Gemmata obscuriglobus: one gene and its partner. The protein of the gene in region 1 interacts with the protein of each later gene in a pairwise test. Links are inferred from orthologs where the notes say so. Each region holds a gene or a part of one and is shown in the gene's direction. Other genes may lie near its edges. The genes, in order: lpdA and odhB.

Region 1 (11,124 bases):
CGGGGGCACAACAAGACCACCCTCGAAGCCGCGGCCGAGGCCCTCAACAAGTCCGGGGCCAAAGCGGTCGGCGTCGAGGGCAGCCGGATCACCCTGGGCGAACTCGAGGCGCTGCGGCAACTGGCCCCGAAGATCACGTTCGTGTCCGTGGACGGGGCCATTGAGGCGCAACGGGCGGTAAAGGACCCGGGCGAAGTGGAGAAGATCCGCGACGCCGTCAAGGTGGCCGAGCGCGGGTTCAAAATGTTCCTCGCGACCGTGCGCGAGGCCGACACCGAAAAGGACATGGTGGACGCGCTGGAGGGGTACGTGCGGCGCGCCGGGGCCAAATGCACCGCGTTCCCGCCGATCATCGCGGTCGGCGAGCGCGGCGCGCTGCCGCACGCCACGCCCACGAACAAGCCGCTGGGCGACGGGGCAAAACTGCTGGTCGATTTCGGCGCGGACCTGGTGGGGTACAAGTCGGACATCACCCGCACGCTCCGCAGCCCGTTCGGCACCTCGCCGAGCCGCCGCAACAAGTTAGAGCGGATCGGGTACGACTTCGAGAAGCTGTACGCGGTGGTCCTGGCGGCGCAGAACGCCGCGCTGGCGGCGATCCGCCCGGGTGTGAAGGCGAAGGACGTGGACGCCGCGGCCCGCAAGGTGTTCGCGAACGCCCGGTTCGACAAGTACCCGGACCTGAAGCTCGCCGACCACTTCACGCACGGCCTCGGGCACGGGATCGGGCTCGAGATCCACGAGGCCCCGAAGATCCGGGCGAACTCCGAGGACGTGCTCGAGTCCGGCATGGTGGTCACCATCGAGCCGGGCATCTACATTCCGGGCTGGGGCGGCATCCGCATTGAGGACGACGTGCTCATCACCCACGACGGGTGCAAGCTCCTCACCACCCTGTCCCGCGAGCCCGCGACCCTCGCGGCGGGCTGACCGGTCGAGGCGCCGGCTGCCGCGCGGCCGCCCCGCTCATACACTGTTCCATCATTCACTCCCCGGCCCCGACCGGGGTTTCGCCATATTTGAGGGTTACGTGGTGGCCGACGATCAACGGGACGCCCCCCGGCCGTTCGATGTGCGCACGGTCGAGTACCTCCTGAAACTGATGACCGAGCACGACCTGGCTGAGGTCGATCTGAAAGAAGGCGAGCACCGCATCCGGCTCCGCAAGGGCGGCGCCGTGATCGGGTACGCGCCCGCCCCGGCACCAGCACCGGCACGGCTGCCGGCCCCGGCGGCGCCCGTTGCGGCGCCCCCCGGAGCAGCGCTGCCTGCGCCCGCCGCGGCGCCGACTTCAACCCCGGCGCCCGCCAAGAACCTGATCGAAATCAAGTCGCAGATGGTCGGCACGTTCTACTCCAAGCCCGACCCCAAGAAGCCCGATTTCGTCGCGCTGGGCGCGAAGGTCACGCCGAAAACGGTCGTCTGCACGATCGAGGCGATGAAGCTGTACAACGAGGTTACCGCGGACTGCGCCGGCACCATCGCCGAGGTGTGCAAACAGAGCGGCGATTTCGTCGAGTTCGGCACCGTCCTGTTCCGGGTGGACCCCTCCTAAAAATCCACATGCGGAGTGCGGAATTCGGAATGCGAAATTGAAGGCGAGAAGACCCGTTCTTCCCTTCATTTTTCATTCCGCGTTCCGCACTCCGCATTCCGCATTGGTGAAGCATGTTTAATAGGATTCTTGTCGCGAACCGGGGCGAAATCGCGCTGCGGGTGATCCGGGCGTGCCACGACCTGGGCATCGAAGCGGTGGCGGTGTACTCGGAAGCGGACCGCGGCGCGCCGTGGCTCGACTTCGCCGACCAGGCGGTGTGCATCGGCCCGGCGGTGTCGGCGCAGAGCTACCTCAACATCCCGCGCATCATCGCCACCGCCGAGAAGACCGGGGCGCAGGCGATCCACCCCGGGTACGGGTTCCTGTCCGAGAACAGCAAGTTCGCCGAGCAGTGCCGGGACTCCGGCATCGAGTTCATCGGGCCGCCGGTCGGGGCGATGGACCGGCTGGGCAACAAGGACAAGTCGAAGACGGTCGCGCGGGCCGCGAAGGTGCCCACGGTGCCCGGCAGCGACGGGTTGGTAGAGACCGAGGAGCAGGCGAAGAAGTTCGCCAACATGGTCGGTTACCCGGTGCTGGTGAAGGCGTCGGCGGGGGGCGGCGGGCGCGGGATGCGCGTGGCCCGCGATGACGCCTCGCTGGCGACCGGGCTCTCGGCGGCGCGGGCCGAGGCCGAGGCCGCGTTCAAGGACGGGAGCGTGTTCCTGGAGAAGTACCTGGACCGCCCGCGGCACGTCGAGGTGCAGCTCATCGGCGACCAGCACGGGAACGTGATCCACCTGTTCGAGCGGGACTGCTCGCTCCAGCGGCGGCACCAGAAGCTGGTAGAGGAGTCGCCGTCGCCGAACCTGCCGGACAGCGTCCGGCAGGAGATGTGCGCCGCGGCGGTGCGGCTGGCGAAGGAGGCGGGGTACTACAACGCGGGGACGTGCGAGTTCCTCGTGGACCAGCAGAACAACTACTACTTCATCGAGGTGAACGCCCGCGTGCAGGTGGAGCACCCGGTCACGGAACTGGTGACGGGCGTGGACGTGATCCGCGAGCAGATTCGGGTCGCGGCGGGCGAAAAACTGCGGTACGAGCAGAAGGACGTTCAGCAGCGCGGGCACGCGATCGAGGTGCGTATCAACGCCGAGGACCCGGCCCACGACTTCCGCCCCAGCGCGGGGACCGTGAAGACGTGGCGACCACCGGGCGGCCCGGGAGTGCGGATCGATTCGCACGTGTGCGCCGGCTACCGGGTGCCGCCGAACTACGACAGCATGGTGGCGAAGCTGCTCGTCCACCAGCCGACGCGGGCGGAGGCGTTCGCGGTCATGCGGCGGTGCCTGCGGGAGTTCGTGGTGGAGGGCATCCACACGACGATCCCGATCCTGAAAACCATCTTCGACAACGAAGACTTCATCGCGGGCAACGTGGACACGACGTACATCGAGCGCGTGATGATGCCCCCCAAGGTCAGTTAAACGATAGCGGCGCGTACGCGGTGGCCGGCCCCAATCGGCCGCCGCGCACGTGCCGTCGTCCGGCTCCTCTCCCACTCAGCCGAAGTACCGTTTCTCATTGCGTAACGCGCGGCACTGCTTCACAATCAGTCAGCGATGGTCCCCGACCGTGTGACGAGGTGAAGTCCCGCCGTGGCGGTTTGCCCCATGCTCCTCTTGGTGTTTCTCCCCACGCTGGCTCTGCCGTTCTGCCGTCCCGTGGTGCCCACTCCCCCGATGGCATCGGTCCCCCCGGCCGCCGGGCTGAATTGCGTTCCTGGAACCAGTAGGTGGCAGTTTGAGGCACAAGAGTAACCGGGCCACCGGATCGTTCCAAACCGTGAAGGGCGGTCGGTCGATCGATAAAGAACAGACGCAAAGGTAGCGGCGTTTGTCAGTACCGCGGCGCTGGTGCCGTAGTTCGTCCGGAGTTGCCCATGCCCATTACGATTAACTGTAAGTGCGGAAAAATCTTACGCGTGCCCGATGCGTCCGCGGGCAAGCGGGCTAAGTGCCCCGTTTGCAACTCCGTTTTCACCGTACCCGAGCCCGAGCCAGTGCTGGAAATCGTTGAGGTTCTGGATGTCGCGGAGGTCGTGCCGCCCCCGCTGCCGCCCGAACCGGAACAGCCGCCGGCGGTTCCCAGACCGTCCGGGTATCGCAAGCCACAACTCGAAGACGACGAAGAGGACAAAAGCACCTACGGCTTGGCCGAGTCGGAACCGACCAGTTCCGCCCTCGACCGCGACGGTAACGCGCGCCAGAAGGGCACGAAGGGGCTTCCGAATTTTAACAAAGGTCGCAAGAACTACGGCTGACGTTATTCCCTCACTCACCGATTCGAATGCCCATTACTTTTGACTGCGCGTGCGGTCGGCACTTCAGCGTGTCCGACGAGTACGCGGGGAAACGCACCAAATGCCCGTCGTGCGCCGCGCCGCTCACGGTGCCGGCGCCGGAAGTGGCGGCCCTCGCACCGGCGTCCGAGGAGGAGGCCGCGTACCGGGCGCTGATGGACAGCCCCGAACCGGAGCCGGCAAACGCGCCGGCCTGGAGCGCTCCGCGTCCGGAACCGGACGAGCCGGCTCCGAAGCCCAAACCCAAAATCCCGGCTCTTGAGAAGCGCCGGTCCGTTCCGTCGGCCCCGCGGGCGGACGACTACGACCCGCCCCCGTCGCGCGGCGGCGGGATTCACATCTCCTCCGGCGTGCTCGGCGGGTGTGGGATGATGCTGGGCGCGGTGGTGTGGTTCGGGCTGGGCTGGGCCGCCGGGGTCATCTACTTCTACCCGCCGGTCCTGTTCGTGTTCGGACTGGTGGCCGTGGTCCGCGGGCTGCTCGGTCACTCCGAGGACTGACCGCACCGGCGCCGGGCGCCGCCCATACAATTCCGGTAAGGCGAGCGGGGGGCGTATGCCCCCTGTTTGCGTTTTCACGGAGAACCGAACATGTCCGACGTTCGTGAAACGGCGCTCCTCGTTATCGGCGGCGGCCCCGGCGGGTACCCCGCCGCCCTGCACGCGGCCGATAGCGGCATCAAGGTCACGCTGGTGGACGAAGGCGCGAAGCTCGGCGGCGTGTGCCTGAACCGCGGGTGCATCCCCAGCAAAGCGCTGCTGCACACGGCCAAGATCATTCGCGAAGCGCACGAAATGGCCGCTTACGGAGTCACGTTCGGCGAACCGAAACTCGACCTCGCCAAGCTACGCGACTTCGTGCAGGCGAAGGTGGTCGGCAAGCTCACCGGCGGCATCGGGCAGCTCACGAAAGGCCGCGGGGTCGACGTGGTGAAGGGCCGCGCGGTCTTCACCTCCCCCAACACGGTGGAGGTGACCGGCGACCAGCCCCAGACCATCAAGTTCCAGAACTGCATCATCGCGACCGGGTCGCTGCCGGCGATCCCGAAACAGTGGCAGATCAACGACGACCGCGTGATGGACAGCACCGGCGCCCTGCTACTGCCGGACGTGCCCAAGAAGCTGCTCGTCATCGGCGGCGGTTACATTGGGCTGGAGATCGGCAGCGTGTACGCGGCGCTGGGGAGCAAGGTCACGGTGGTGGAGGCGCTCGAACGCCTCCTGTTCATGGCCGATAAGGACCTGGTCGATCCGCTGGAGCGGAAGCTCAAGACCGAGTTCGAGGCGATCTACACGTCCACGAAGGTGATGGGGCTGGAAGCCACGCCCGAAGGGATCGTGGTGAAGCTCGAAGGGGCCGGCGCGCCCGCGTCGCTCACCTTCGACCGCGTGTTGATTTCCGTGGGCCGGCGGCCGAACTCCGCGGGGCTGGGGCTCGACAAGGCCGGGGTGAACGTGACCGACCGGGGGTTCATCCCGATCGACAAACAGCGCCGCACCAACGTGCCGCACATTTTCGCGATCGGCGACGTGGGCGAGGAGCCCGGCCTCGCGCACAAAGCGACGGCAGAGGCACGAGTTGCGGTGGAAGTGCTCCACGGCGAGCCGGCCGAATGGAACCCGCGGGCCATTCCCGCTGTCATCTTCACAGACCCCGAAATCGCCTGGGCCGGGATCACCCAGAAGGAAGCGGAAGAGAAGAAGGTTCCGCACGAGGTGCTCACGTTCCCGTGGGCGGCGAGCGGCCGGGCCGTGAGCATCGCGCGCACGGAGGGCCGCACGAAGATGATCGTCGATCCGGAAACCAAGCGGGTGCTGGGGGTCGGGATCGTCGGGGCGGGGGCCGGCGAGATGATCGCCGAAGGGGTGCTCGCCATCGAGATGGGCGCGGTGGCGCGGGACGTGTTAGAGAGTATTCACCCGCACCCGACGCTCAGCGAGACGGTGATGGAGAGCGCCGAACTGGCCTACGGGGCCGCGACCCACGTCGCGAAGCCGCGCAAGGCGGCGAAGTAACGTACTCCATGGCGGGCGGGACAATTGCTCTCGCCCGCCGGAGCGAGAGGGACGAATGACCGAGGCCGACTGGTGGGCGACATCGTACCCCGACAAACTGCTGAACTGGCTCTTTTACACCGCGCAGGCGTCCGAGCGCAAGTTCCGGCTGTTCTCGCTCGCGTGCTGCCGCCAGGTGGGCGACCTGCTCGCCGACAGCGCGTTCCCGCAACTCCTGGTTTTGATGGAGGTTCTGGCCGACGACCCGGTTGACGCGGCGAAGATCGAGCGGCTCCGGCGTGCCGGCCGGGACAACCTGTACTCGGTCAGTTCCGCCCACCGGACCCCGAAGTGGCACGCGCGGAACGCCGCGCTGTGCGGAACCGGTGCGCTGTGGGAGGGCCGCGGGTGGCAGTCGCGGCCGGCGTACTGGGAATACGTGTACCAGAATTCGGAAGGCGGCTGGCTGCTCGGCCCGTTCCCGCACGTCGTCTCGGAGGCCGTGTTCTGCGCTCACCCGCGGAGCGAACAGGCCGAAGCGCTGGCGCACCAGTTGCGAGTGATCCGCGACCTGTTCGGGCCGCTCCCGTTCCGGGACATAACCGTACCCCAGGCGTGGCTCACGTCCGACGTGCTGGCGCTGGCCCGCGGCATCTACGACGAGCACGCGTTCGAGCGGATGCCGATTCTGGCCGACGCGCTCCAGGAAGCGGGCTGCGACAACGACGACATCCTGGACCACTGCCGCCACGAGCCGTTCTTCGTCGGCGGTGACGCGCCCAAGCACCGCTCGGCCGCGTCCGGCCACGTGCGCGGGTGCTGGGTCATCGACCTTCTATTGCGCCGCCCGTGGCGATCCGCCCGTCCGCACCCGCGGAGGTGAGCTGGTAGAATGCTCCCGAACCCTCTGGGAACAGGAGCAACCCATGCCGACGCCGCTCGCGGGATACACTCCGTACAAGAACCTGCCCCCACTCGCCGGGCTTTGTACCGTTGAAGAAGCGGCCAAGCCCGGGTTGTCGGTGGAGGAGTGCGTTCGGCGGCTGAAGCGGTTCCACTACTGTTTTAAGCGACTGCATCAGATCCTGACGGCCCGCATCACCGCGGAGCCGATCTACGAACTCAAAACCGGTTTCGCTCACCACGCCTACCTCTGCGCCGAACACGTCACCGCGCTGCGCACGCGCATCGGCGAGATGCGCGAACCGCCACTGGGACTCGAAGACGTGCCGCACCCGGCACTGGAAGTCTTCTTCGATGAGATCCTGTGCGCGCCAACGACGGAGGAGTTGGTGAGTGGGCACGGGGCGGCGGTGTACGCGCTCTGGAACGCCATCGCACAATATGAGGCGGACACCAACCCGCTCACGGACGCCCCGTCTCGCCGCCTGCTTCGCTTTGCTCGGATCGAAGTTGACGACATGATGAATTGGGGCAGTCTGGCCCTCAATGGAATTGCAGATCCCGAGAACGAAGCACAGCGCCTGGAGTGGTGCCGTTACCTCGGTCGGCTGCTCGAAGCGGCAGGCGGCCTCGACGGTTCACAAGAACCCACCCCCCAGCCCCCTCCCCGCAGGGAGGGGGAACAAGAAGGAGCACCGACTTACTCTCCCTCCCTGCGGGGAGGGGGCTGGGGGGCAGGGCCGCCGCGCCGTTATTCCGCAACACCCTACCAGTACGACCCGGTCCCGAAGCGCGATGAGCGGTTCACCGATCCGTGGAACCAGGGCGTGAACGCGGAAGCGTTCCTCTACAACGAGGCGTACCCGGCCCGCGCCAAGGCGCTGATGATGCTCTACAAGCGCCTGCGCGAGATCGATGTGCCCGAGATGATGGCGAGCATCATCGCCCAGACGCCGGGCAAGCCGTGGGGGTACTACCGCGACATGTCGCGCCAGTTGTGGGACGAGGCCCGGCACGCGATGATGGGCGAAGTCGGGTTCGTCGCGCTCGGCGTCGACTGGACGAAGGCCAAGATCACGTTCAACTGGTCGCACCGGCTCAACACCGAATGCACCCCGATGGAGCGGCACGGGGTGCTGTACTTCATCGAGCAGGGGCTGATGCCGCGCACCGGCAAGCGGTACGAGTTCGAGGTGGGACAGGCGTCCGGGCTGCCGCTCATCGCCACCATTCAGGACTTCGACTGGGCGGACGAGGTGCTGCACTCGCAGATCGGCCGGTCGTGGTACGTGCCGCAGTTCGGTAGCCTACGCGAGGCGCTCGACTACGGCGACGCGGCGTGGTCGAAGGTGCTGAGCAACTGGGCCACCGTAAAGGAACAGGGACTGACGCAGCACGAAAACTGGTGGCCCGCGGTGTACCGCATGGCGTGCGCCGCGGACGGCACGGAGCCGGACCCGCAGGCGCTCGCGTTCGCCGAAACCTACGAGGCGAAGCGCGCCGACCTCCAGCGGATCGCCGCGGAGTAGCTGCGTTCGCTGCTCAAGAGACAGGTTCGGGAGAATTCCTGCGCGCCAGCGCCATCCCAGCGAGCAGCAAGAACACCGCGCCGATTCCCGCGGCCATGCCGAACAGTACCGGGCCGACGCCCGCCACCGTGATCGCATGCCCCGCGAGCAGGTGCCCGATCGGGGCGCTGCCGCTCAGCGTCATGGCCCAGACCGCCATGACTCGGCCCCGCACCTCGTCCGGCACCGCGAGTTGGAGCGTTGACTGCGCGGTGGAAAGGAACAGGATCATCCCGAACCCGACCGCCGCGCAACACCCGCACGCGAGCCCGATTACCTGGGCGAAACCCAAGCCCGCCATGCCCGCGGCGCACGCCGCCGCGCCCGTGATCAGGAACGCGCCGCGCCGAGATACGCTGCCGAACGTCGCGGTGGCGAGCGCCGCCCCCAGCGCCCCCGCCCCGAGCGAACTCAGCAGTAAGCTGTATGCCTCCTCCTTCAGCCCAAGCTGGAGTCGGGTGTACGCGGGCAGGACGGTAATCACCGGCCACCCGAACGCGCTGAGCGCGAACGTGAACAGCACCACCGCGCCGAGCGCCGGGTGCTCGCGCAGGTAGAGGACGCCGGCGAGAGGCGAAGCCGCCGGCTTCTCGTGCCGCCGCGGCTCCGGAATGCGCCGCAGCGCCCGCAACACCGCCAGGAAGCTCAGCGCGTTCAGCGCGAAGCACGTGGTCGCGCCGATCGTGACACCGCTCGCCCCTTCGGGTAAATGCGGCGCGACCTTGCCCGCCGCAACGAACAGAAACCCCGCGATCGCAGGCCCGATCGCGCGGGCGGAGTTGAACACCAGCGAGTTCAGCCCCACCGCGTTGATCAGGTCTTCTTTGGGCACGAGGTCCGGGACGAACGCCAAACGGGCAGGGAAATCGACCGCCTGGATCACCCCGTTGAACCCGATCAGCGCCAGCACGAGGTACGGCGTAGCCACCCCGGTCCCGACCAGCACGGTAAGAACGACCGCGTTCACCAGGAACGCGGTCTGCGTGAAGAGTACGAGCGTGCGCTTCGGATAGCGGTCGGCGAGCGCACCGCCCCACGCACCGAACGCGAGGGTCGGACCGACCTGGGCCACCAGCAGCCACGACGGCCAGCGCGGGTCGCCGGTGCGGTCGTACATGAGCCACATGAGCGCCGCGGACTGCATCCACGTGCCGACGAACGACACGATCTGCCCCGCGAAGTAGCGGCGGTAGTTGCGGTGCCGCAGCGAGCGGAACGTGGTGTCCCGGAGCGTCGCCAGCATTCGTCGTCCGGTGCGCGAAAGGGCCATCGGGGTTGGTTTACGGAAGTGCGGGCCGCGCGTTGCGCCTGGAACTGGTCGCGCGGCTCGACGCGGTCACGAACGCCGTGACTCAAACCAGTTTCCCGGCGGGCGGCAGACGGTCTCGCACCGGCGTGTGCTCACCTTGCGAGGCAATCCGCGGGTCACCTGACGGCTTTTAACGGGGCGCGCCCGGGCCGTCGCGGTATCCTGAACGCACACAACCGCTACAGGAGTGCCTCCCGATGTCCGAACCGATAGACCGCCGCACGTTCGCGGCGCTGACCGCGACCGTCGTGCTCGGTCGCGAAGCCCTGAGCGCCGACACACCGGCGGAGGTGGCGCCGCTGCCGCACGCCAAGGCCACCGAGGCGCCCTTCACCCGCGACTACCCCAAGCCGGGGTTTAACCCGGCGTGGCGCCGGCCGCAAATCAACAAACTCATGGTGCAGGACTTCGTCATCTTCGCGCACACCGACATCGCGATGGTGAAGAAGCTCCTCGACCGCGAGCCCGCGCTGGCGAACGCGTTCATGGACTGGGGCGGGGGCGACTGGGAGAGCGGGCTCGGCGCCGCGGCGCACATGGGCAACCGCGAGATGGTCGCGCTGCTCCTCGAGCGCGGCGCTCGGATGGACATCTTCTGCGCCACGATGATGGGGCAGCTCGAGGCGGTGAAGGCGTTCCTCACGCTCCAGCCGAAGCTGATCGACGCGAAGGGGCCGCACGGGTTCAGCCTGCACTTCCACGCGCAGCTCGCCGGTCCCGATGCGGACAGGATGGTGGATTACCTGCAATCGGTGAAGAAGATCGAGCTGAAGCCCAACCCGTTCCTGAACATGAAAAAGGGCGGGGACAAAAAGTAACGCCCGCGTTCGCCCGGGCGGCGGTCACTCGCTCGGGATCGGCCAGACGTACCCGAGCCGGTGGACCACCTTCCGCACCGCCGCAAGGTCGCTCTCGCGGACGATCAACCGGTCCCCGGCGACGAAACACTTCCCTTTCAGTTGCCGGTCGTTCGCCAGTTCGGCCGCCACGTGCGCGCTCGCGCACGCGATGATCCGGGCCGGGCCGTCGTCCCGGATCTGCTCGGCCTTATGCTGCAAATCGGCCAGGAACGTTTCCACGGTCGCGGGCACCGGTTCCGCCGACCGCGTCGCCAGGAACTCGCGCAGCTCCTCGATCCGGCCGCCCTGTTCGACCACGCTCACGATCTTCGCCGCCGACAGCTTCCACACCGCCGGCGAGGTCGAGTCGGCGAACCGCTCCAGCGTCAGCCGATCGGCGGCCGACGGTGTATGGGTGGCGACCACGTCCAGGTTCGCCAGCACGCGGACGGCGTCCGTCTTCTGCGGGGCCGCGGGCTGGTACGCCTTCACTTGGCCGAGCACCCACGCCCCGAGCGGGTTGATGCGCACGTACAGCAGGCCGTCGTAGCGGCTGAAACAGGACAGGTCGTCCGCGCCCCACCGCCCCCAGAAGTCCCCGCGCGCCCCTTG
Region 2 (11,179 bases), 8.0 Mb from region 1 along the record:
GCCGTCAACGACAGCGGTCGAACGGCCCACCGCCGTCAGTTACCGGCCATAGCTTTAGCCGCCGTGCGATTATCATCCATTATCAAGTGACATACCCTATCACATCGCACAAATCAACGATTTTCTCGAATCTAAAAACGCACACGTGTAATAGCAAGCCGTTGCAGCACCGTGCTTGAGGACGTGTTCAGCCCGGGCGGCACGCAGCCCGGGGCTGAACATGGGAGATTGTGACCGATGGCGGAGGTGCGGAAACGAGACGACGGCGGGACGGCACCAGTTCAAGGCTCACAGCCGCACAGCTAGCGGAACCAACAAAAGACGGGAAGGGCCATTCTGGCCGAGGACGAACCGAGCGAGGTTCACGCGCCCGTGTCGGTTACCACAGCCAGAATCGCCCGCTCCCGCGTCGCGAGCCAGTGCCCCTCCCACGACAACACAACCCGGTAGACGAGCCCCGTCACGGCCAGAACGAAGAGCGACAGGAGCAGCGACACCGGGTACCCGCGCACGTCGGCCAGTTCGGCCAACAGCACTTCGGCCGCGAGCGGCACCAGCACCGGCAGCAGTACCAGCGGGAGCACCGACATCAGCACCAGTTGGAGCAGAACCGGCCCGAACTTGACCCGCGTCGGCTGGAGCGTCCCCGCCGCCATCGGAAACGGGGCCAGGATGGATTGCGCGTTCGCCAGGAGACAGAACAGAAGGTACGCGGCGACCAACTGGGCGAAGACCGCCGGGTAATGGTCCGCCCGCATCGGGTAGACGGCCCCGACGATCGCCACCATCACCCCGCTCAGCCCCAACCCGATCGGAGCGACGGCCAGGTTCTTGCCCAACAGGATCTCGCGCCGCGGAGCGGGGGACAGCACGTACGCCCGGAACCCGGCGCGGTCGTAACCGAACTGGTTTCCCACGAGTTGGAGCCCGCACAGCACCAGCACCAGCACCCCGCCCCCGAGGACCAGCAGCGGGCGGTACTCGCTCGGCACCACCGCCCGAGAACTCATCGCGCCGCCGAGCGATACACACAACAGGATCAGCGGCGTCAGAATGGCCATCTTCACCTCGGGCGCCCGCAGCAGCCCCCGGAACGCCGCGGTGGCGACCGCCGATGCGTGCTCGGAAACCCACGGGAACCGCCACTCCGTCAGCCGCAGCCGGTTTGGGTCGGCGGGCGCCGGCCGGGCCACCTCCGTCCGCCGCGATCCGGTGAACGCTCCCGTGTAGAGCCGGAGCGTTGTCCGGTACGCGCGTCGCAGGCTCACGCCCCCAATCAGCCCTAACCCGGCCGTCCCAAGAAGGGCCGGCGCCACGGCACCGTGACCGAGATCCGCCGCCCCGAGTGCCAGCCAACCCGGCGGGAACACGGTGCAAACGGTCCGAACCACGCCGGCCGTGCGGTCCCGCGACTCGCGCCTCTTTTCGTCACGCTTCTGTTTCTGTTCAACCTCCCACTGCGCTCGTTCTTCCGGCGTCAGATCGGGCTTGGGCTGAGGCTGGTTCCGCTGATCCGCGGCCCCAGTTCGATCGGCCCAGGGGCGCGTCACGTTCAGCATGTTCGGCACTTGAGCCAGCATGATAAACCCGGCGGTCAGGGCCATGACGATCGTCCGCCGCCGGCGCGGGTTCACCATCAGCGCCGCGAGCCAGCCCTGAAACTGGTACGTGACCGCCGTCACCGCCAGGACGAACGCGGCGAGCAGTGGCAACGCCAGCAGCGCGGCCAGTGACCCGGCGCACACCTGACCGAGGATCAGCCCGACCATACCGGGCACGAACACGACCAGGTTTACGCTGAACAGTGAGCTAAGGTAGTTGATCAGGAAGGCTCCGGCCGGGGACACCGGCAGGTGGAGCACCCGGTCGAGCACCACCCCTTCGGCGCGCTGGAGGTCACTCAGAAGGCCGATCACCCAGAAGAACAGGAAAACGGCCCCCGCCCCGGCCCACACGACCAACCGCACCGCCGGGGACGCAGAAGGCAGCGTCTGAAACCCGACGAAAAACCCGGCCACGAACAGACCGAGCGCGGCGCACAGCGCAAGCGCCGCGAACACGAAGAAGATGACCAGGTTGATCGGGCCGGCCTTCCGGAACTGGTTCACCCGCAGCCGCCAGCGGAGCCACAGGAACGCGCGAAACTGCTCGGTGTTCACTGGGCAACCTCCAGCCAGGCGAGTTTCGGCGCCGCAACCGCGTCCGCACCGGCCAGTTGGATGAACCGGTTCTCCAGCGTGTCGCCCTGGCGGATCAACTCCAAAGACGCCTGCTCGACCAGCCGACCGCCCGCAATGATCCCCACGTGCGTGCAGAGCCGCTCCACGATCTCCAGAACGTGCGAGGTCAGGAACACCGTCGAGCCGCGGGCCACGAACCCGGCCAGTAAGTCGCGGATCACCCGAGAGGTGATCGCGTCCACCCCCTCGAACGGTTCGTCCAGGAACAGCAGGTCCGGGTTCGGCAGCAGTGCCGCGGCCAGCGCGAGCTTCTTCTTCATCCCGTGCGAGTATTCAAGGGAGAGCTTCGTCCCCTCGTCGGCCAGCCCCAGCAGGTCGAGCAGTTCGTCGGCCCGGGCGCGGACCGTGGCCCGGGGCATCAGGTGCATCCGGCCGACGAACGTCAGGTACTCGCGGGCGGTCAGGTTGTCGAACAGGGACAGGTTCTCGGCGATCACCCCGATGTGCCGCCGCGCGTCGAGCGCCTGCACGTGGTCACTCATGTCCCGGCCGAGCACGCGCACGGAGCCCGCGCTCGGGGCGAGCAAACCGGTGAGCATCTTGATGGTCGTCGACTTACCGGCGCCGTTCGGTCCCAGGAACCCGTAGAAGGTTCCGCCTTCCACCCGCAAGTCGAGGCCGTCCACGGCACGAAAATCGCCGAAGTCACGGGCCAGTCGATGGGTCTCTATGGCCAGGCTCATGTTTCCCCCGGTTAAACGGCGCGATACCGCCGAACGGTTCAACAGTGTCTTCGCCAGCGGTCCCAGTTTATCAGCAACGCAGACGGGGAATCGGTCCGACCGGGCACGGCCTCAGCAAAACGGCGACGGGAAGCGGCCCTTTCACGGCGCTCACGAGTCGGGCACCATCGACAACGGGCTCGAATGGCGACGAAAGTTGGCACCGGCGCGCAAGAAACGGCACGGGGACTCGTCGGTATAATGGTTGCAGGCCGCCTGCCTTGTCCGGGGCGCGCGCGCCGCTATCAGTAACTTTACCTCTCCCTCCTGCCGCCCGTGCGTGCCCACCGGAGCTTGTAATGTTCAGCGAGAACGGCGAATACGTCGAAGCACAGTTCCGCCGGTGGCAGCAAGACAAGAACTCGGTCGACCAGACGTGGCAGGCGTTCTTCGCGGGAATGCAGTTCGCCGGCACGCTCCCCGGCGGGGCCGCGCCGGCCGGCGGAAGTGGAAGCGGGGCCGCGAGTTCGGCCGACCTTCGGGTGCAAACGGGCGTCACGCGGCTCGTGTTCTGGTACCGACAGGCCGGACACCTCCAGGCCGACGTGAACCCGCTCGCCAGTGACCCGCCCCCGCCCTGCCCCCTTCTCAAACTCGAGAACTTCGGGCTCTCGGAAGCCGACCTCGATCGCACCATCGACGGCAGCATGTACTACGGGCTGAACGGCCCGGCCACCCTTCGCGACCTGCTCACCACCCTCAAAGCCACCTACTGCGGCACCACCGGCATCGAGTACATGCACATCGACTCGCTCGACGTGCGCTCCTGGATCGCCTCCCGGCTGGAACCGACCTGCAACCGGCCGATGCTGAAGCTGCGGCAGAAGTACCGCATCCTGCTCACCCTGCACCAGGCCGAGCTGTTCGAGAAGTTCCTGCACACCAAGTACGTGGGCCAGAAGCGGTTCTCGCTCGAGGGCGGCGAGACCCTCATCCCGGTGCTCGACGCGATCATCGAGAAGGGGCCGTCGCTCGGGGTGAAAGAGGTGGTCATCGGGATGGCCCACCGCGGCCGCCTGAACGTGCTCGCCAACACGCTGCACAAGCCGTTCAGCGAGATCTTCAACGAGTTCGAGGACAACTACCTCCCGCTCTCGACGCACGACGGCGACGGCGACGTGAAGTACCACCTCGGGTTCTCGGCGGACGTCGAGACGGCCGACGGCGGTACGGTCCACCTCTCCGTCACCCCCAACCCGAGCCACCTGGAGATCGTGAACCCGGTGGTCGAGGGCCGGGTGCGGGCCAAGCAGCGCAGGCACGGCGACAAGGAGCGCGTCACCGGCGTGCCCGTGCTCATCCACGGCGACGCGGCGTTCGCGGGCCAGGGCGTCATCATGGAGACGTTCAACCTGATGAACCTCGCCGGGTACCGCACCGGCGGCACCATCCACGTCGTGGTGAACAACCAGATCGGGTTCACCACCAACCCGCGCGACAGCCGCAGCACGCAGTACTGCACCGACATCGCGAAGTTCATCCAGGCGCCCATCCTGCACGTCAACGCGGAGGACCCGGAGGCGTGCGTCGCCGCCGCGGAGTTCGCGCTGGAGTTCCGCCAGCAGTTCAAGTGCGACGTGGTGATCGACCTCGTGTGCTACCGCCGGTGGGGGCACAACGAGGGCGACAACCCGGGCTACACGCAGCCCCTCCAGGCCAAGGTGATCGCGCAGAAGAAGCCGCTCTCGACCATCTACGCGGCGAAGCTCGCCGGCGCCACCGAGGACCCGAGCGTCACGGAGGCCGTGGTCGCGGACATCGTGCGCGAGTTCGACCAGAAGCTCTCCGAGTCCCTGCGCGACGCCGAGGCGGTCGCCGCGGCGTACCGCAGCCAGCTCGAGGCGGCGCACCAGCAGGTCAAGGAGATGGTGAAGAAGGGCGAGACCAAGAAGCGCGGGATGGAGGGCTTCTCCGGGCGCTGGAAGGGGTTCACCAACCGCTACTCGCACGACCCGGTCGCCACCGGCATCGGGGACGCCGTTCTGGACCGCATCGGGACCGCCCTCGGCACGTTCCCGGACGGGTTCACCGTCCACCCGAACCTGTTGAAGATCCTGCTCACCCGGTCCGAGAACATCAAGAAGCGGGGCAGCGTCGATTGGGGGACGGGCGAGGCGCTCGCGATCGGCTCGCTCGTGCTGGAAGGCGTCCCCGTGCGGCTCAGCGGTCAGGACAGCCGCCGCGGGACGTTCACGCAGCGGCACGCGGTGGTGGTCGATTACGAGACCGGGTACGACTACTACCCGCTCACGACCCTCGACCCGAAGCAGGCGCCGTTCGACGTGATCGACAGCTCGCTGTCGGAAGCCGCGGTGATGGGTTTCGAGTTCGGGTACTCGCTCGACGATCCCGAATCGCTGGTGATGTGGGAGGCGCAGTTCGGCGACTTCGCCAACGGCGCCCAGGTCATCATCGACCAGTTCCTCACGTCCTGCGAGTCGAAGTGGAACCGGTCCAGCGGCCTGGTGCTGCTGCTCCCCCACGCCTACGAGGGCCAGGGGCCGGAACACTCTTCCGCGCGCCTGGAGCGGTTCCTCCAGATGTGCGCCGAGGACAACATCCAGGTCGCGTACCCGACCACCCCGGCGCAGTACTTCCACCTCCTCCGGCGGCAGGTGAAACGGGGCTTCCGCAAGCCGCTCGTGGTGATGACGCCCAAGAGTCTCCTGCGCCTGCCCGCGGCCGTGTCGCCGGTGAGCGAGTTCGCCGGAAGCACCCACTTCCGCGAGGTGCTCGACGACGACCGGAGGGGGTCGCAGGGGGAACCCGCGGGGGGTTCCCCCTCGCACGAAGGCAGCGCGGACCTCGTCACCCGCGTGCTGGTATGTTCGGGCAAGGTCTACTACGACCTCGTGAAAAAGCGTGAGGAGCTGAAAACGCAGGCGGTCGCGATCCTGCGACTGGAACAACTGTACCCGTGGCCGGAGGCACAGCTCTCCGCGGCGCTGAGCAAGTACCGCCGCGCCCGCGAGTTCCTCTGGGTGCAGGAAGAGTCCCAGAACATGGGCGGCTGGTCGTTCGTGGAGCCGCGGCTGCGGGCCATGAGCTTCCCGTTCGAGTACGTCGGCCGCGACGCCAGCGCCAGCCCCGCCACCGGCTCGCACCACGTTCACGAGCTGGAGCAGAAGCTGCTTGTCGACGCGGCGTTCGCGCCGACGCCGTCGGGGCCGATCGGGCCGGGCTGGGTCGGGTGGAAGACCGCCGCGACCACGATCAACGGCGCGCACGCGAACGGGCACACCGGCGCCGCCGAAGACAAGACCGCGATAACCGGCGTGAAAGCCGGCGCGCCGGGGGCCTGAGTAAAATTGGTAGCGGGTGAGCGTGCGCCGCGCCCACGGATGCGTCCGTGGGCGTCTTCATACAGGGGTCGCGAATGGCAATCGAGCAGGTGGTGATGCCGAAGGGCGGCGAATCGATCTCCGAGGGCACACTGAACCGCTGGTTCAAGCCGGACGGGGCGTTCGTGAAGGCCGACGAGCCGCTCTTCGAGATGGGCACCGACAAGGCTTCTCAGGAAGTGGTCGCCCCGGCCGCCGGGGTGGTCAAGCACCTGGTGAAAGAGGGCGAGACGCTCCCGGTCGGCGCCGCCGTCGCCCAGATCGACACCGACGCGAAGGCGCCCGCGGCCGGGGCAGCCCCCGCGCCGGCGAAACCGCAAGCGGCCGCGGCGGCGCCCGTGTCCAAAGACGGGGCAATCCCGTCGCCGGCAGCGGCGCGCGTGCTGGCCGAGGCGGGCGTGAGCGCCGCGGACGTGAAGGGGACGGGGCCGAACGGGCGCATCCTGAAAGAAGACGCCGTCGCGGCCACGACCGCCAAGGCGCCCGATACGAACGGCCGGACCGCGGCGGAAGCGAAGCCGGCTCCGGCCGCCCCCAGCGCGCCCCCGCGGGCGCCGGGCGAGCGCGTCACGCGCGAGCCGATGTCGAAGATCCGCAAGACCATCGCCAACCGGCTGCTCGACAGCCAAAACACCACGGCCACGTTGACCACGTTCAACGAGGCCGACATGACCGCGATTCAAGACCTTCGCGCGAAGTACAACGACAAGTTCGAGAAGAAGTTCGGGGTGAAGCTCGGGTTCATGTCGGTGTTCGCCAAGGCAGCGGTGGAGGCGCTGAAGTCGTTCCCACTCGTGAACGCCCGCATCGACGGGGACCAGATCGTCCACCAGCACTTCTACGATATCGGCGTCGCGGTCAGCACCGAGAAGGGGCTGATGGTGCCGGTGATCCGCGACGTGGACAAGCTGGGGTTCGCCGACATCGAGAAGTCGATCGCGGCCGTGGCGAAGAAGGCCCGCGACGGCAAAATCACCTACGCCGACCTCGAAGGCGGCACGTTCACCATCACGAACGGCGGCATCTTCGGGTCGATGATGAGCACGCCGATCCTGAACCCGCCGCAGGTGGCGATTCTGGGCATGCACAGCATCCAGAAGCGCGCCGTCGTGGTGAACGATCAGGTCGTGGTCCGGCCGATGATGTACCTGGCGCTCAGCTACGACCACCGGCTGATCGACGGCCGCGAAGCGGTGCAGTTCCTCGTGCGCATCAAGGACTGCGTGGAGAACCCGGAACGCATCCTGTTTGAAGTTTGAAATCCAGATTGGCCACAAAAAAGCACAAAGGGCACAAAAGTAAGCGAAGAGAGAGAAACGGTCTCTCTCTGTCTTGGTTTCCTTTTGTGCCCTTTGTGCTTTTTTGTGGCCATCAATCTTTTTGTTGGGGCATTCGATGGCGGACAGCTACGACCTCGTGGTGATCGGCGGCGGACCCGGCGGGTACATGGCGGCCATTCGGGCGGCGCAGCTCGGGCTCAAGACCGCGTGCGTCGAGAAGCGGTCGAACAAGGCGCTCGGCGGAACGTGCCTCAACGTCGGCTGCATCCCGTCGAAGGCGCTGCTCGACTCGTCGGAGGCCTACGAACACACGCTGCACAAGCTCGCGCGGCACGGGGTGAAGGTCGGGAGCGTCGCGCTCGACCTCGACACCATGCTCAAGCGCAAGGACAAGGTCGTCGGCGACCTCACCGGCGGGGTCACGTTCCTGTTCAAGAAGTATGGCGTCACACCCGTTTACGGCTCGGGCAAGCTGTTGAAGGGCAACAAGGTCGAGGTAACTGCCGCGGACGGCGCGAAGAGCACGCTCGAAGCGAAGAACGTGCTGCTCGCCACCGGCAGCGAGAGCATCGAACTCCCGTTCCTGAAGTTCGACGGGAAGTACGTCGTCGGCAGCACCGAGGCGCTGAACTTCAACCCGGTGCCCAAGCACCTCATCATCGTCGGCGGCGGGTACATCGGGCTGGAACTCGGCTCGGTCTGGAAAAGACTCGGGGCGAAGGTCACGGTCATCGAGTTCCTGCCGCGCATCCTCGCGATCAGCGACGGCGAGATCGCGAACGAGGTCCACAAACTGCTCGTGAAGCAGGGGTTCGAGTTCCACCTCGAAACGAAGGTGACCGGCGCGAAGGTCGAGGGCGACTCGGTCACCGTGACCGCGCAGGGCAAGGACGGCAAGGAGATCAAGGTCACCGGCGACCGGGTGCTGGTGTCCGTCGGGCGGCGGCCGTACACCGCGGGGCTCGGCCTGGACGAAGCCGGCGTGAAGTACGACCCCAAGAGCGGCCGCGTCGAGATCGACGCGCACTACCGCACCAACGTCCCCGGGGTGTACGCGATCGGCGACCTCGTCACCGGCCCGATGCTCGCCCACAAGGCGAGCGAGGAGGGCGTGGTGTTCGCCGAGACGCTCGCCGGGATGAAGCCGCACGTCAACTACGACGCGATCCCGAGCGTCATCTACACCTGGCCGGAAGTGGCCAGCGTGGGCCTCACCGAAGAGCAGTTGAAGGAAAAGGGCGTCGAGTACCGGGTGGGCAAGTTCAAGTTCGCCGCGACCGGGCGGGCGCAGGCGATGGACGAGCGCGACGGCTTCGTGAAGGTGCTCGCCGACGCGAAGACCGACCGCGTGCTCGGCGTTCACATCCTCGGCCCGCGGGCGTCCGACCTGATCGCCGAGTGCGTGACGATTATGGAGTACAAGGGCAGCGCGGAGGACATCGCCCGCTGCACGCACGCGCACCCGACCCTGAGCGAGGCCGTTGGAGAGGCCGCGCGGATGGCGTGGGCCGGCAAGCCGCTGAACTCGTGAGGCCGCGGCGATGACGGAAGAGGAGTGGTTGTCGGCACAAAACCCACTTAACCTCCTCATGTACGCACGTCGGAACGGTCCGACGCTGCAAACCAAAATGGGCCAGCGGAAATTCCGGCTGTTCGCGGTCGGTTGTGTGCGCAGGATTTGGCCGTCAATCGGTCAAATCGCCCAACAGCGAGCAGTCGAAGTTGCAGAGCAGTTTGCCGACGGTATTGGAACGACAGATGATTTTTTGTGGAACGCCTGGGTGATGGCCGGACAGTCACTCGCCAAATCGGACCCAAAGCCGCTGCACGACATCCTGTTCGGTGTTTGCAGCGGCAAGGTGTGGGAAGCAGTAAAAGTCTGGCGGTTAACGTCCACGGCACCGTTCAACTCCGCGCGGGGCAACAAGCCAACAGAAGAGAAACGGCAACTCGCGGCGCTCACACGTTGTGTTTTCGGCAACCCGTTCCGCCCGGTTGCATTCGCCCCCGCCTGGCGCACGTCAACCGCCGTTACGCTCGCACAGGGCATTTACGACGACCGCGCGTTCGACCGAATGCCGATCCTCGCCGACGCGCTTCAGGACGCGGGTTGCGACAACGACGACATCCTGAACCACTGCCGCGCCGACACGGTTCACGCTCGCGGGTGCTGGGTTGTGGATTTGGTGTTGGGGAAACGTTGAGGCGAACGGCGCGTGTGGCGAAGAACCCACCCCCAACCCCTCCCTGCAGGGAGGGGAGTTCTGCAAAACACGCCCAACGTGTCTGATCCGCAAATCATTTCTCAAGGGGTTTGCTCCCCTCCCTGCAGGGAGGGGTTGGGGGTGGGTTCTCCGCGATTCGATTCCCTCTCCCTATTCGAGAAAGGAACAGGGGAGGGATACGAATGCGCCCGGCCGAGATCTTTCGCTTCTGTCCGCGGTGCGGCCACCCGCGCCCGGACGCCAACGTCGGGCACACCCCGCTCCAGTGCCCGGGGTGCGGGTTCACGTTCTTCTTCAACCCCACCGTCGCGGGCGCGGCGTTCATCTTCCGGTCAGATGGCCAGATTTTGCTCATCCGCCGCGAGAAAGATCCCGCCGCCGGGAAGTTCGGCGTGCCCGGCGGGTTCCTCGATTTCGGCGAGTCGGCCGAAGAGGGCACCCGGCGCGAGGTCCGCGAGGAAGTCGGGCTCGAACTGCACAACCTGCGGTTCGTCACCTCGTTCCCCAACCTCTACCCCTACCGCGAGGTGCTCTACCCGGTCGTGGACCTATACTTTTCGGCGGAAGCGGTCGATCCCGAACGCGCCGCCGCCCTGGACGCGGTCCGCAGCATCGAATGGCGCCGCCTGGGTGACGTACCGGACGAGGAAATGGCCTTCGATTCCCTTCGCGTCGCGCTCCGCGCGCTGCGGGCCGCAAATCCCGATCTCCGGTAGCCGCTGGTTTCTACCGCCGCGATGAGTTAGGATGATCCTGCGCTGCCATTTCTCGCTCATGTATTGTTGTCGACGTCGTGCTGGTTCGCCGCGGGAGTGCCGAATGTCCGTGTCGTACACGTGTACCAACCCCGCGTGCGGGGTCGTGCTGAAAACCTCCAGCCGGATCGCGGTCGGCAAGTCCGTGAACTGCCCCAAGTGCGGCCAAGCGTTCGTCCCGGAACCCGGCGGCGCGGCCGCCGGCACGCTCAAGCTCGTGGACGAGCCGAAGAAGCCCGAGCCGCCGAAGCCCAAACCGTTCGTCGACGACGACGAGGACGCCGAATCGGTCAAAAAGGGGTACGGCGTCATCGCCGAGACCGAGGCGGAAAAGGAACAGGCAGAGCGGAACAAGCCGTCGTTCAACGAGATCCAGGACAAGCACAAGAAGAGCGCCCGCGGCCCGGCCATGTCGCTGCTGGTCATGCCCAGCAACCTGCTCACGCTCGCGGGGTTGGCCACCGGCATCATCGGGCTGTTCATCCTTGTTGCGGGCGCCTTCCCGCTCATTTTCAACGACGCCCCGCCGGGCGAAGAGGAAACCGAAGAGGCCATCATCCAGATGACCATCGGGGTCACCGCCTTCTTCTGGGGGGCGATGCTGTGCTTCTGCGCC

What was found.
Region 2: the proteins of lpdA (region 1) and odhB interact in binary tests that used the Escherichia coli proteins (3 or more experiments, as listed by UniProt). The link is inferred for Gemmata obscuriglobus from one-to-one orthologs.

The regions. Positions count from the first base shown.
Region 1 is NZ_CP042911.1:8,067,111-8,078,234, forward strand. Bases 3,892-6,701 are described here. They hold lpdA (dihydrolipoyl dehydrogenase), read left to right. Parts: upstream 3,892-4,489; coding sequence 4,490-5,914; downstream 5,915-6,701. Other genes in these bases: GobsT_RS33445 (hypothetical protein), read left to right, coding at 3,892-4,399; GobsT_RS40185 (hypothetical protein), read left to right, coding at 5,970-6,701. Outside these bases: GobsT_RS33425 (M24 family metallopeptidase), read left to right, coding at 1-930; GobsT_RS33430 (acetyl-CoA carboxylase biotin carboxyl carrier protein), read left to right, coding at 1,034-1,555; accC (acetyl-CoA carboxylase biotin carboxylase subunit), read left to right, coding at 1,669-3,024; GobsT_RS38465 (hypothetical protein), read left to right, coding at 3,600-3,860; more of GobsT_RS33445, read left to right, coding at 3,887-3,891; more of GobsT_RS40185, read left to right, coding at 6,702-6,776; GobsT_RS33460 (hypothetical protein), read left to right, coding at 6,820-8,325; GobsT_RS33465 (MFS transporter), read right to left, coding at 8,339-9,607; GobsT_RS33470 (hypothetical protein), read left to right, coding at 10,069-10,491; GobsT_RS33475 (hypothetical protein), read right to left, coding at 10,516-11,124. UniProt on the Escherichia coli protein: Lipoamide dehydrogenase is a component of the glycine cleavage system as well as of the alpha-ketoacid dehydrogenase complexes.
Region 2 is NZ_CP042911.1:108,597-119,775, reverse strand. The notes cover bases 5,586-8,450. They hold odhB (2-oxoglutarate dehydrogenase complex dihydrolipoyllysine-residue succinyltransferase), read left to right. Parts: upstream 5,586-6,338; coding sequence 6,339-7,562; downstream 7,563-8,450. Other genes in these bases: lpdA (dihydrolipoyl dehydrogenase), read left to right, coding at 7,699-8,450; GobsT_RS00590 (2-oxoglutarate dehydrogenase E1 component), read left to right, coding at 5,586-6,264. Also shown: GobsT_RS00600 (hypothetical protein), read right to left, coding at 363-2,159; GobsT_RS00595 (ABC transporter ATP-binding protein), read right to left, coding at 2,156-2,923; more of GobsT_RS00590, read left to right, coding at 3,262-5,585; more of lpdA, read left to right, coding at 8,451-9,114; GobsT_RS39235 (hypothetical protein), read left to right, coding at 9,125-9,787; GobsT_RS00570 (NUDIX hydrolase), read left to right, coding at 9,991-10,524; GobsT_RS37380 (hypothetical protein), read left to right, coding at 10,628-11,179. UniProt on the Escherichia coli protein: E2 component of the 2-oxoglutarate dehydrogenase (OGDH) complex which catalyzes the second step in the conversion of 2-oxoglutarate to succinyl-CoA and CO(2).